Regions from separate parts of the Clostridium sp. Marseille-P299 genome, predicted to be linked through region 2. Evidence: predicted binding sites of a transcription regulator. Region 2 holds the regulator's gene; each other region holds the start of a gene.

Region 1 (4,305 bases), on a different contig from region 2:
ATGTCGATAAAGATACGATCTGCTAAACTCATTCCATTCAACCTCTCTTCGTTCCCAAATAGTATTAACAATTTTTTTATTATATCATAAAGTATACTCCGAATCCAATAAAAAAACTTTTTGAAAAATAAAATCATTTACATATGAAAAAGCTGATTTGTTATTATACCAAATATGGTAATTTACAGATCAGCTTTTCCCTTCATTTTCGTTAACTCATCATAACTAACTGCATTTCAGCAAATTCTCTAATATTAGAAGCATTTACATATTTTTTTGTACTACCCTCGTCGATAACTACTAATGTAGGAGCTTGCATAATATTATATTTCATAGCCATATCTGTATTTTCTTCTGCATCGATTACTTCATATGAAATACCTTTTAAATATTCTTTGGCTATTTTACAATTTGGACAAGTTTTTGTAGTAAATAAATATACCTTCTTATCCATACCATTTTCATTCTCATCATCAAGACGTATTGTAATATCCATTGGATGATTTCTTGTTACAGTTTCACTTGTATCTATTTTACCACTTTTATATAATGCTTGGTCCATATTATATTCAACACGATTTGCATATTCTTGTGATTTACCTTCATTCCAGTTTTGAACTGGTCTATAATATCCCGTGATTCGACTATAAACTTCTGCTGGTTCACCACAATCTGGACAACGATATTTTTCACCACTAATGTATCCATGATTTTTACAAATAGAATAGGTCGGAGACATTGTATAATATGGTAGTTTGTAATTATTAGCAATGGTTCTAACTAAACTTGCTGCTGCCTTCCAATCTGGTAGTTTTTCACCTAAAAATGCATGAAATACCGTTCCCGATGTATATAAAGTTTGTAGTTCATCTTGAATATCAAGTGCAGAAAATACATCATCTGTAAATTCTACAGGTAAATGAGAAGAGTTTGTATAATATGGAGTATCTCCAGCTTTACCAGCTGTCTTTATATCTGGCCAACGTTTTCTATCATGTTTTGCTAAACGATAGGTCGTAGATTCTGCTGGTGTTGCCTCTAAGTTATATAAATCTCCATATACCTCTTGGTAGTCACTTAAGCGTTCTCTCATATGATTTAAAACTTTTTTTGTAAACTCTTGTGTCGCCTTATCCGTTAAATCCTTACCTAACCATTTTGCATTCAAACCAACTTCATTCATACCAATAAGTCCAATGGTTGAAAAATGGTTATCAAACGTTCCTAAATAACGTTTTGTATAAGGGTATAATCCTTCGTCTAGTAATTTTGAAATTACCTTACGTTTCACTTTTAATGATCTTGCAGAGATATCCATCATGCGATTCAGTCTTTTAAAGAATTCCTCTTCATTTGCTGACTGATACGCAATTCTAGGCATGTTGATCGTTACAACACCTACAGAACCTGTGCTTTCACCACTACCAAAGAAACCACCTGTCTTTTTACGAAGTTCACGTAAATCTAGACGCAGTCTACAACACATGGAACGAACATCACTTGGTTCCATATCACTATTGATATAATTTGAAAAATAAGGCGTTCCGTATTTTGCTGTCATTTCAAATAATAAACGATTGTTCTCTGTATCTGACCAATCAAAATCTTTTGTTATGGAATAGGTTGGAATTGGATATTGGAATCCTCTTCCGTTTGCATCGCCTTCGATCATAATCTCGATAAAGGCTTTGTTTACCATATCCATTTCTTTCTTACAATCTTTATATTTAAAATCCATTTCCTCGCCGCCTACCACACATGGTAATTCAGCTAAGTCATCTGGCACTGTCCAATCAAGAGTAATGTTACTAAATGGAGACTGTGTTCCCCATCTGCTTGGTGTATTAACACCGTAGATAAAACATTGAATGCATTGTTTTACTTCATGATAGTTTAAGTTATCAACCTTAACAAATGGAGCTAGATAGGTATCAAAAGATGAGAATGCTTGTGCACCCGCCCATTCATTTTGCATAATACCTAAGAAATTAACCATTTGATTACATAAAGTAGAAAGATGTCTTGCCGGAGATGATGTAATCTTACCTGGTATTCCACCTAATCCTTCTTTAATTAATTGTTTTAGCGACCACCCTGCACAATACCCTGTAAGCATAGATAAGTCATGGATATGAATATCCGCATTTCGGTGTGCATTTGCAATCTCTTCATCATAAATTTCGGATAACCAATAATTTGCTGTTATGGCACCAGAATTATGTAAAATAAGTCCACCTACCGAATAGGTTACTGTAGAGTTCTCTTTCACACGCCAGTCTTCTTCTTTTACATAACTATTTACTATCTCCTTATAATCAAGGATGGTAGAATTCATATTACGGATTTTCTCACGATTTTTACGGTATAGAATATATGCCTTGGCAACATCTGTGTAGCCTGTATGTTCTAAAACATGTTCCACACTGTCTTGAATATCCTCCACCGTAATTGTATTGTCGTTGATTTTTCCTTGAAAATCAGATGTTACACGCAGCGATAAAAGATTAATAATATCCTCGTCATAAAACTTGGATGTCGCATTAAATGCTTTTGATATTGCGTTGCCTATCTTATTAATATCAAATGAAGCAACCTCACCATCTCTTTTTACTACTTTAATCATGCGTACTTCTCCCTTCCTACTTCTATATTCTTAATTTTTTAATATTAATCTCTTTATGTATCCCTACTTTCTCTTCCTCTTTTTATGTAAAATGCTGGTAACCAGCCATTGCTTCATTCTATCAGATGTTAATTATTTCGTCAATAGATAGCTACAATATATATCCTAAATCTTTAGTCCTACCACTATATATTGTATTTTCGAAAAAATTCTAAATTATTTTATCTAACAATTCTGACATTTTGTAAAGTGCTTTTTATCTAGATTTTATGATAAAAATTTCTTTCACTATGACTTTTGAACTAAGTTGAATTAATTATCCGAATAAAATGATTAATTTATATTTTTGCGTAATTATTGGTTTGTTATCTCACTATTTCTTTATTATATTATTTAATTTATAGATTACATAAGAACCATAACAGGTAAGTTAATCGCACAAGTTAGGGGCTGCCATAAGACAGCCCCTCTTCACCTTTAAATCTTTGCATCTCTTCCCGTATTAAAAATACTTTGATAATATTATGTAACTTTTATTTCTTCACAACAATAACTTTGATAGCTTTGCTAATGGTTCCACATTTAATAACCACATAATCTGTTCCTGCTGATTTTCCATAAACCATTACTTTCTCTTTTCCAAGGTTCATTGCTACCATTGCTCTTTTAACTTTTGAGGTAGACCATCTAATATCTTCTTTTCTTAAACCATAAACCTTTACCTCAAATGGAACTTTCTCACCAATATTAATAACATTACTCTGTGAAACAATCTCGATATACGCTTTCATCACTTTAACGATTATTACAAAGTCTTTTGATGTTCCGTTCTTTTGCGTAATAGTAGCCGTTATTTTAGATGTTCCTTCTCCAACAGCAAAAATACGCCCAACGTGGTTAATAACTGCTACAGATTCATTATCTGAAGAATACTTGATGGTAACTGGTACGATATCACCTTTTAATTTATTTAATACTTTGCTATCAAAAGATGTAACCTTCTTCACATTTTCAGGTAATTTAATTGGAATCCATCTTTCATTTTCTATTGTTCCACCCACATACAACGTTATCTCTTCTTCTCGTAAAATAATATCTTTAAGTACATCTGGTTCTGGTGTTACAGTTGGCTCTGGATCTGGTGTATATGTTGGTTCTGTTGTTGGTGTTGGTTTTGCCGTCGGCGTTGGCTCTACGCTTGGTATTGGTTTTTCCGTTGGCGTTGGCTCTACGCTTGGTGTCGGTTTTGCCGTCGGCGTTGGCTCTACGCTTGGTATTGGTTTTTCCGTTGGTGTTGGCTCTACGCTTGGTATTGGTTTTTCCGTTGGTGTTGGCTCTACGCTTGGTATTGGTTTTTCCGTTGGTGTTGGCTCTACCGTTGGTATTGGTTTTTCTGTTGGTGTTGGTTTTTCTGTTGGCGTTGGAGACACTTCTGGTGTAGGAGTTGGCTCCGGTTTATTCACAGGGGTTAATTCAATACCATTTAGCCTTGCTGTTACTGCATCTGCTGAAGTTGCTGTATCATCAAATAAAGTAATTGAAAAACGTCCCATTTTTATACCATCGATTGAACTGATTGTATCAGACTCTACGACATCTACTGTATAAATACATGCTGGTGCAGAATATTGACCACCACCACTTGACGTCTGTGAATAAATTGCACATCCACTAACACTTGC
Region 2 (4,305 bases):
TAGGTCCTAACTGGGAATTAAAATATATCTCGCTATTTTTATATCGATTTATTTGAATCTTTCTGGCATTTAAAATACGTTCTCTTACTTCTTTTGAAGACTCACTTTTTTTATTCTGTCTTAAATCTTTATAATCCACTTGTACCATTTCCATACAGATATCAATTCGATCCAGCAATGGCCTTGATATTTTGCTTAAATATTTCTTAACTTGTGGCAAGGAACAATTACACTTGTTTCTATCTGGAAAGTACCCACAGTTGCATGGATTCATTGCAGCCACCATCATAAAGTTTGCAGGGTAAGTATAAGAGGCGTTCAAACGATTTATCGTTATATATTTTTCTTCTAAAGGTTGCCTTAAGACTTCTAAAGTTCCTCTATGAAACTCTGGAAGTTCATCTAAAAAAAGCACCCCATGGGAAGCCATCGTAATTTCTCCTGGTTTTGCAAATCTTCCTCCACCGATTAAGGCAACGCTTGTACTAGAATGATGCGGTGCACGAAACGGACGTTTTAGTATTAACGCTTGATTATTATTTAATTTTCCTGAAATACTATAGATCTTTGTTAGCTCTAAACTTTCTTCTAAGCTTAATTCTGGCATTATGCTTGGAATTCGTTTTGCTAACATTGTCTTACCAGAACCTGGCGAGCCAATTAATAGCGCATTGTGTTGCCCTGCTACAGCTATTTCAATTGCTCTTTTGGCAGACTCTTGACCAATTATTTCTGAAAAATCGGGAAGATTATCATCATTTTTATTATCAAGAAACATTGCTTCAATATCTACAAATTCGGAATCAATCATAGATATTCCATTTAAAAAGTCAATGGCTTCTTTCAAACTTTTTACTCCAAACACCTCAATATCTTGAATAATTGCAGCTTCCCTAGCATTGGTCTTTGGAACAATACATCTTTTAAAACCCTCTTTTTTGGCAGTATTAATAATAGGAAGTACTCCTGTTACAGGATTAATTCTTCCATCTAAACTCATTTCTCCGATGAGTAATGTGTCTTCTAAATTTTCTTGTGGAATAAAGCCAGAAGCGGCTAGAATCGCGATTGCGATAGGTAAATCAAATGCAGTACCTTCTTTACGAATATCTGCGGGTGATAAATTAATTGTAATTCTCTTAGGTGGCAGTACATAGCCAGAATTTTTAAGTGCAATTTTTACTCTTTCTTTTGCCTCTTTTACTTCAGAAGCTAAAAAGCCAACTAAATCAAATAACGGCAAGCCATCGCTGACATCTGCTTCCACTTGTACAATGAAACCATCAATGCCTACGACGCTTGCGCTAAAAGCCATACTAAACATACTTTCTCCTTTTGCTCTCCGGAGAAATCATTTGCATAGGTATTTTACCATAAATAACCATTTGTTACAACAATTATTTAAATACTAAATTAATGTCTATCGTATAAAATTCGTTCTTTCTCTTGGATATTGTGACGGCGGTGTTATGGAATCTTTTGTTGCCTCTTTCATTTTTAAAATCCAAGCCATATTCCTTGCAAGATTTTTAATGGTGCTAATACCTTCTGCATCCTGTAGTACTTCACCCTTAGCTGCCCCATGAATAACATTCCAATAATAGGATGGAGCAACAATCATTTCTGAAATCAAGAAATACTTATTAATTGTATCAAACGTGGTCATATCTCCACCTCTTCTTGATACTGCAATGGCAGCTCCCACCTTATGGCGCATATCCCCTTTATTCGCGTAAAAGAAACGGTCTAAGAAACTTTTTAAAGTACCAGCAATGCCTGCGTAATAAACTGGACTTCCTATTAAGATTCCATCTGCCTCACTAATAGTCTTACATGCATTTTTAAAAGTTTCGTCTCCAAATACACAATAATTGGTATTTTTACATGCACCACATCCTGTACATCCAACGATCTTTTCTTTTCCAATCTGAAGAATCTCAGTCTCAAAACCTTCTAATTCAAGTTCCTCTAATGCTGCATTAAGTGCATAATATGTATTACCTTTTTCATTTGGACTACCATTAATAGCTACTACTTTCATTCTATCTAACCTCCATACTATCGATTTAACAGTAGTTTTAAATTCCACGTTAGCCATATTTGCTACCAAATTTCCAGTGTTTACTACCACATTCGCAATGCTTACTTCCATATTTGCAGTGCTTATTACCTAATTAATGGTGTTTTAACTAACACATTAATAGCGTTTTAACTAGCAAATTAATGGCGTTTTAACTAGCAAATTAATGGTGTTTTAACTAGTAAATTAGTAGCATTTTAACTAGTAATTCGTAGTGTTTTAACTACCACATTAACAGTTTTTTTACTCCCGCCATACTTTTTTAGAGCATTATGTACATATATTTAAGTCCATTAAGTATTGATATACTATATTCATAGACAATTCTATATATGTAATTTGGCATTTACATTTCATTAAATCACTACAAAAACAGATTCTGCAAAAACATAATATCACTATAAAAATATACTCTATAAAAACGTAAGTATATCACTATAAAAACAGATGCTACAAAAACGTAAGTATATAACGCGTCTGCAACATCTGTTCAATCTTTTGTATTAAAATAATACTATAAATTAATGTTCATGATCTAGAATTTTCTTTAATTCGTTCATAAATGTATTAACATCTTTAAATTCACGGTATACCGATGCGAATCTTACATAAGCAACAGGATCTAATCCTTTTAATTTATCCATAAGAATTTCACCAATTTTATAACTTGGAATTTCTTTTTCTTCTAAATTAAATATCGCAGTTTCCACCTCATCAACTAAAGCAGTGATTTGATCAATGGATATTGGTCTTTTGTGACAAGAACGAAATACTCCTGCTTCTATCTTAGAACGATCATATGGTTCTCTGTTGTTATCTTTCTTAATAACTACCAAAGGTATTGTCTCAACTTTTTCATATGTAGTAAAGCGTTTGGAACATTCGTCACATTGACGCCTTCTTCGAATTGAACTATTATCATCCGCAGGTCTTGAATCAATAACTCTAGTATTTTCTTGACCACAAAATGGACACTTCATATGCAAATAACCTCCTACAATGCTTCATAATGCCTTACTTACTGTTATTTCAATTATATTGAATTAATTTCTATAGGTCAAGCATATCTTGTGTTTTTTTCATTAAATTCAATCAAATTCATCTATATTTTGTAATAAATACAAAAATGAATGGAATTTTTAAATAATTTAAATACTTAATGTTCACTCTTTCATCTTTTTTCGTTCTCTTCATAAGATATAGTAAGAAATTAAATTGACATGATTTTGCCAATTACATGTCAGAGAGGTAACATATGCGTTTTTGTGAATTACGTCAAAAAGAAGTAATCAATTGCCGTGACTGTCAAAGGTTAGGCTTTGTTTGTGATATCGAATTTAATCCTCAGAATGGTTGCATAGAAGCACTCATCGTACCAGGTCCATGTAAGGTATGGGGGATTCTTGGTAGGGAACTAGAATTTATTATTCCTTGGAAATGTATAAAACAAATTGGTCCCGATATTATATTAGTAGATATTGATGCAAAAGAAGCACTTAAAAAAATAACATGCGTTTGTTAATGCTTTGGAAAAGCTTAAAAAACTAGGTCAATTCACCTTATTCTTTACAAGCAAACGTATGTTTTGTATAATATATTATAAAAGGTGAGTTTTTTGTACCGCCGTTCTGATTGTAGGAAGTTTTATATTCCTATACTGTAGCTTATGAGAAGTTTTTATATTTTATTATTTATGTAAAAATTCGAGCGAAAAGCTTTATCAAAATCTTAAAGGATTTACTCATAAGATGTGATTTACTCCTATGTAAATCCATTAGAAATCCCTTTCTCTTAGTATTTTTCATATCATCAAACAGATTATGAGTACATTTCATATTTTTGTTTGATGATATGTTTTATACTAAGCTTTACGCTCATGATGGGGGAAAAATGGAGAAAAAACGAATTATCTTTCATGTAGATGTAAATAGTGCTTTTTTAAGTTGGGAATGCGCTGAACAATTAAAAAGAGATCCAAATTTTATAGACTTACGTCAACTCCCCTCTGCCATTGGTGGAGATAAAAATAGTAGACACGGAATTATTTTAGCCAAATCTACAAAAGCAAAACAATTGGGTATTGTTACAGGGGAGCCTATTGTATCTGCTTTAAAAAAATGTCCCTCTTTAGTAATCGTACCTCCTAATTTTCAAGTTTATACAAAGTATTCTGAGAGCTTAATAAATCTGTTACTTGAATATACCGATAAATTACAACAATTTAG
Region 3 (4,305 bases), on a different contig from region 2:
TTTATCTAATATTTCGAATTCCTCTTCAAAGGTTTCAAATTGTCTTAAGATAGATGGATTAAACTTTGGTTGTTTCGCTATTAATTCATCATATTTCTCTTTTGTGATAGCTTCATAAGGTAGAAGCTGATAAAAGCTATCATCAAGAGATAAGAAGGTAACACCAACAATATCGTCCCAATTGTCATAAACCCATTGTTCTACTTCGTCCCATTCGTTTGGTCTTACATGGATCGTATTAGAAGCATTATGATCTACATAATTTTTCATTATCAATTTGTACAATTCAAGCTGCTCAATTGCAGAAACGTCGTATTTTGTTCTTCCTTCTGGAGCTTTTACTGGAAACTCAAATACTCTTGTTTTATGATTTTCTACTGTCTGTCCTACTTCTGGATGCCAAGGGAAATGAGCAGCATCCATTGCTTTTGCTAGTGGATCTTGTGCGTTAACACGAACTCTTCTGATGTAGTATGGTGAATGTGAAAAATGAACTCCACTGGATACTGTAGGTAACTGACTTATAGTACCAGATGGTTTAACAGTCGTTACTAACTTAGGGCGATTCATTTTTAACATATCTGCTAATTCGAAAGCTGAATTTCTAGCAACACTTCGTAACTCATTTAATAATTGTTTAAACTCATCGTCGGAAATATTTGTTGCATTTTTAAAATCCATTACTCCTGTTAAGGAACATCCAGTTAATCTGTCTTCTTTATTCACCAAATCCCATTCATGTAATTCTAATTCGATACTAGCCATTCGATATCCAATATGGGCGGAATATTTTTGAGCTTTTAATAGTTCTTCTTTATTATAAGTACCATCTTCGTTAACAAAGCCCATCATATTAACTTCGGTAAGATTACATACCCCTCTGTCTCTTAGCATGATTTCAAAACATGGGTTTCCACCTTGAACGTCGTCTCTTCTTCGTTTCATTTCTTCGAAATTAGCGAAGGCTGGTTCTCCAGATACTTTTAATTTTTCAAAATGATTATGAAGTTCTGCTCTTGTTGGCTTATGTTCATAGATAACGGTATTATTTGATAGGGAACGATTTAATATATTTGTGTTGCTTATCCAATTGCCTTGATCATCTTGATAGTATAAATTAGCTTTTGCATTTAATACATCTTGCTCATCACTATCACAAAATACGATTTCAGCAGAACGTCTAACCCCTCCAGATACTACATTTTCAGCAATAATGGTAGCAATATCTAAGCAATCAATTGGCTTAATCACTTGCCATTGTCCTTCATTGGTGCGTCTCTTTTCTTTGAAAATACGATCAATCTTAGTAAACATCTGCTTTATATTATTATGACCAGAAGCATATCCTCCGAAAGTTTTTAATCTTTCACCTTCTGGACGAACATTATTATAATTGATAAAAATAAATTCAACGTCTGAGTATTGTTTTGACGAAATTATTTCAAAATACATATCGATGGCTTTGCTCCATCCAAACTTACTATCACCAATTTCTAACTCAATTGCATTCTTATTAATGACTTTAAGTTCTGTATATTCTTTTCTTAAATTCTTTGGAACTGCTTCATATGCCTTGTGAATAACTTCAATTTTACTATTTACTTTTGGTAACTTTGAAACATATTGTCTTTGAACTGATAAGCCAACACCAGTACCTAACATTAACACAAAGAATATCTCTGAAAACTTTTGTAAACTATCAATTGCTAAGAAACTACAGTTAAAATTACTTAGTGGAAATAGGTAAGAGGATTTACTTCCTGCTACCCACAGGGATCTACCAGATGGGAATAATTTTAGATTATAAATTAAATCATAAATCTCCTCAGCTTCTTTTTTTAAAGCAGTAAGTATATTATCTGTAACTATAATACCTTGTCGTTTCATGGCATCTACTTGTAAGCTAGTGTTAAATTCAACAACACGGTATACAGTTTCCCACCAATCTTCTCGTCGGTTTTCTTCAGGAATTGGTCTACTATATGTGCGATAATAAACAAACTTTCCGAGTTCAGTAGAAAATGGATTCGGTCTATGTTTATACTTACTGATAAAATCGTTGGATAAGAATTTACCATCGGTTTTACTAGCAGTGGTTTTCCTTAGTAATTTACGTTGAGATTTATATTCAGAATATGAGTCAGCAACAATATCTAAATTTGCTAGGTACAATTCTTTTATAACTTTTCTCTCAATTTCTTCTACGGATAGTTGATTAGAATTTAGGTTTTCAATTTTATTAGCAATATCTTCAGCTATCATAGTATTAATTTCATTTACATCATTCATAGCCTTATTAATTGCATTGATGATTCTAAATCTATCAAATTCAACAACAGTTTGATTTCTTTTTACAACTTTCATTTCAGTTCTCCTTTGGTTAATATCGTAGTCCCTTGAAAGCTATGGACTCTAAAATATATCCTTAATGGGGGATAAGGAAGTAGGCTTATTTCATTCCTTTTCCTTTTTTTATGTTATTATTTATAGTCATAATTTATTAGTTTAGTATAGGACATAAAAAATATAAAGTCAAGAGAAATAACTATATATAGTTTGGAATAAATATAAATATCAATATATAGTGGTATTTTAAAGGGCTTAGGGATGTTGGATAATTAAATTCTAGCTATGACACGTTATTACAATCGATGATTTTACGCACGCAAGTTGGTTCTGCAGTCAGTAGTTTTAAGCACGCAAGATGGTGATTGTAGTTTATGATCTCACTCACGTAAGATGGTTTATCACGGCAATCATCTCACCAGTGTATAACGTGTAACAGCAGTGAAATGTCTTACCACCGTAAGATAAGGAACCACAAAAATATTTTATCAACGATATCAATGATATCAATGATATCAATGATAGCTATGTTAGAGCTTTAATATCTTGTTTTTTTATAAAAACAATAATATTAGTTTTTAGAAATCTTCAGTTATGTATTCATAGAATAAGAGTATAGTTGTGGTTAACTAAAATACCGATGTTTTTGTTTATAGAATTAGAAAAGCAGGAATATCGATAGGAGAGGAAGAGTTTTGAGAAAACTGAAAAAAGCTCTGTATAGGAACAAGCTTCAAACAATTATGCTATTTGTGAAGTAGTATATGAAATTTCGTGGTATACTATATTGGAAACTTTTTATTTACTTTAGAAGGAAGGGTAAGTTAATATGATTGGGACAAAGATAAAATTAAATGAATTGTATGGTGGTTGCAGTTCTTTTTCATGGGAAACAGAAGATAATAATCATTTATGGGGAAGAAATTTTGATTTTAATCGTATTGCTGCAGATAGTAAAATTACGTATCTTCCACGTAATACAGAGTATTATACAATGGGGAATATATTTGAAAACAATTTAAGAGAGACTGACAAAGTTACATCAAAATATGCAGCCATTGGAACTGGGTCTATTGTTTTAAAATCGACACCAACGTTATTTGAAGGAATTAATGAAAAGGGGCTTATGGGCGGACAATTATACTTTAGAAAGTTTGCCAAATATCCAGAAGTAGAAAAAGCAAATACAATTCCACTGCAACCAGCATTTGTTGTGACATATTTATTAACACAATGCCAGTCAGTTGAAGAGATTATTGATACATTGAATCATAAAGTAAGCATAGTAGCACAAGCAATGATGGGAGCAATTCCAACGGTTCATTGGATTTTTTCGGATTCTAGTGGTGAAACGATTATTATTGAACCAGAAGAGGAAACGATACGTATTTATAGAAACAGTATGGGGGTTCTGACCAATAGCCCAAGTTATTCATGGCATTGTGAGAATTTATTAAACTATCCTCATATAAGGAAAAAGGATTATGATAATATTAAAATCAACGGAGTAGAATTAGAGCAATGTTTTTCAGGTACAGGAGCTCTAGGTTTGCCTGGAGACAGTTCTTCTACATCTCGTTTTGTACGTCTTAGTTATTTAAAAGAATATGGGAAAAAAGGTAAAAATGAAGAAGAAGGGGTAACGTATATGTTTCGATTATTTCAAAACATAGCATTTCCCTTAGGTATGGTTGAGGTTGCAGATGTAGATAATATTACTGAACATGATGTAAATGTCTCAGCATACGATTATACTCTGTACACATCCATTATGTGTGCGGAATCTTTGAAGTTTTACTGGACAGTTTATGAGAATTCTCAAATTCAATGTATCGATTTATCGAAGTTAATGAATGAAAATAAGATATTACAATATGACATGTATTCTGGAAAGAACATTCAGTATTTGAATTAGTTAAGAATAGGAAAATAGCCTAGGATGAAATTATAGAAAGCAAT

What was found. The regulator NrdR, encoded in region 2, represses ribonucleotide reductase genes. The targets are predictions, from matches to a motif close to CACNANATNTNGTG.
Region 1: the regulator NrdR is predicted to act here: its motif matches at 2,807-2,820, upstream of BN4220_RS07615 (ribonucleoside triphosphate reductase).
Region 3: the regulator NrdR is predicted to act here: its motif matches at 2,544-2,557, upstream of nrdJ (ribonucleoside-triphosphate reductase, adenosylcobalamin-dependent).

The regions. Positions count from the first base shown of each region.
Region 1 is NZ_FJVE01000006.1:817,223-821,527, forward strand. Features, by position in the region: gene thyA (thymidylate synthase) at 1-32, opposite strand, end outside; gene BN4220_RS07615 (ribonucleoside triphosphate reductase) at 212-2,623, opposite strand; gene BN4220_RS07620 (rhamnogalacturonan lyase family protein) at 3,157-4,305, opposite strand, start outside.
Region 2 is NZ_FJVE01000007.1:2,497,563-2,501,867, forward strand. Features, by position in the region: gene BN4220_RS18980 (YifB family Mg chelatase-like AAA ATPase) at 1-1,324, opposite strand, end outside; gene BN4220_RS18985 (flavodoxin family protein) at 1,421-2,041, opposite strand; gene nrdR (transcriptional regulator NrdR) at 2,602-3,060, opposite strand; gene BN4220_RS18995 (YlmC/YmxH family sporulation protein) at 3,336-3,602, shown strand; gene BN4220_RS19000 (Y-family DNA polymerase) at 3,971-4,305, shown strand, end outside.
Region 3 is NZ_FJVE01000006.1:315,456-319,760, reverse strand. Features, by position in the region: gene nrdJ (ribonucleoside-triphosphate reductase, adenosylcobalamin-dependent) at 1-2,364, opposite strand, end outside; gene BN4220_RS05390 (linear amide C-N hydrolase) at 3,176-4,261, shown strand.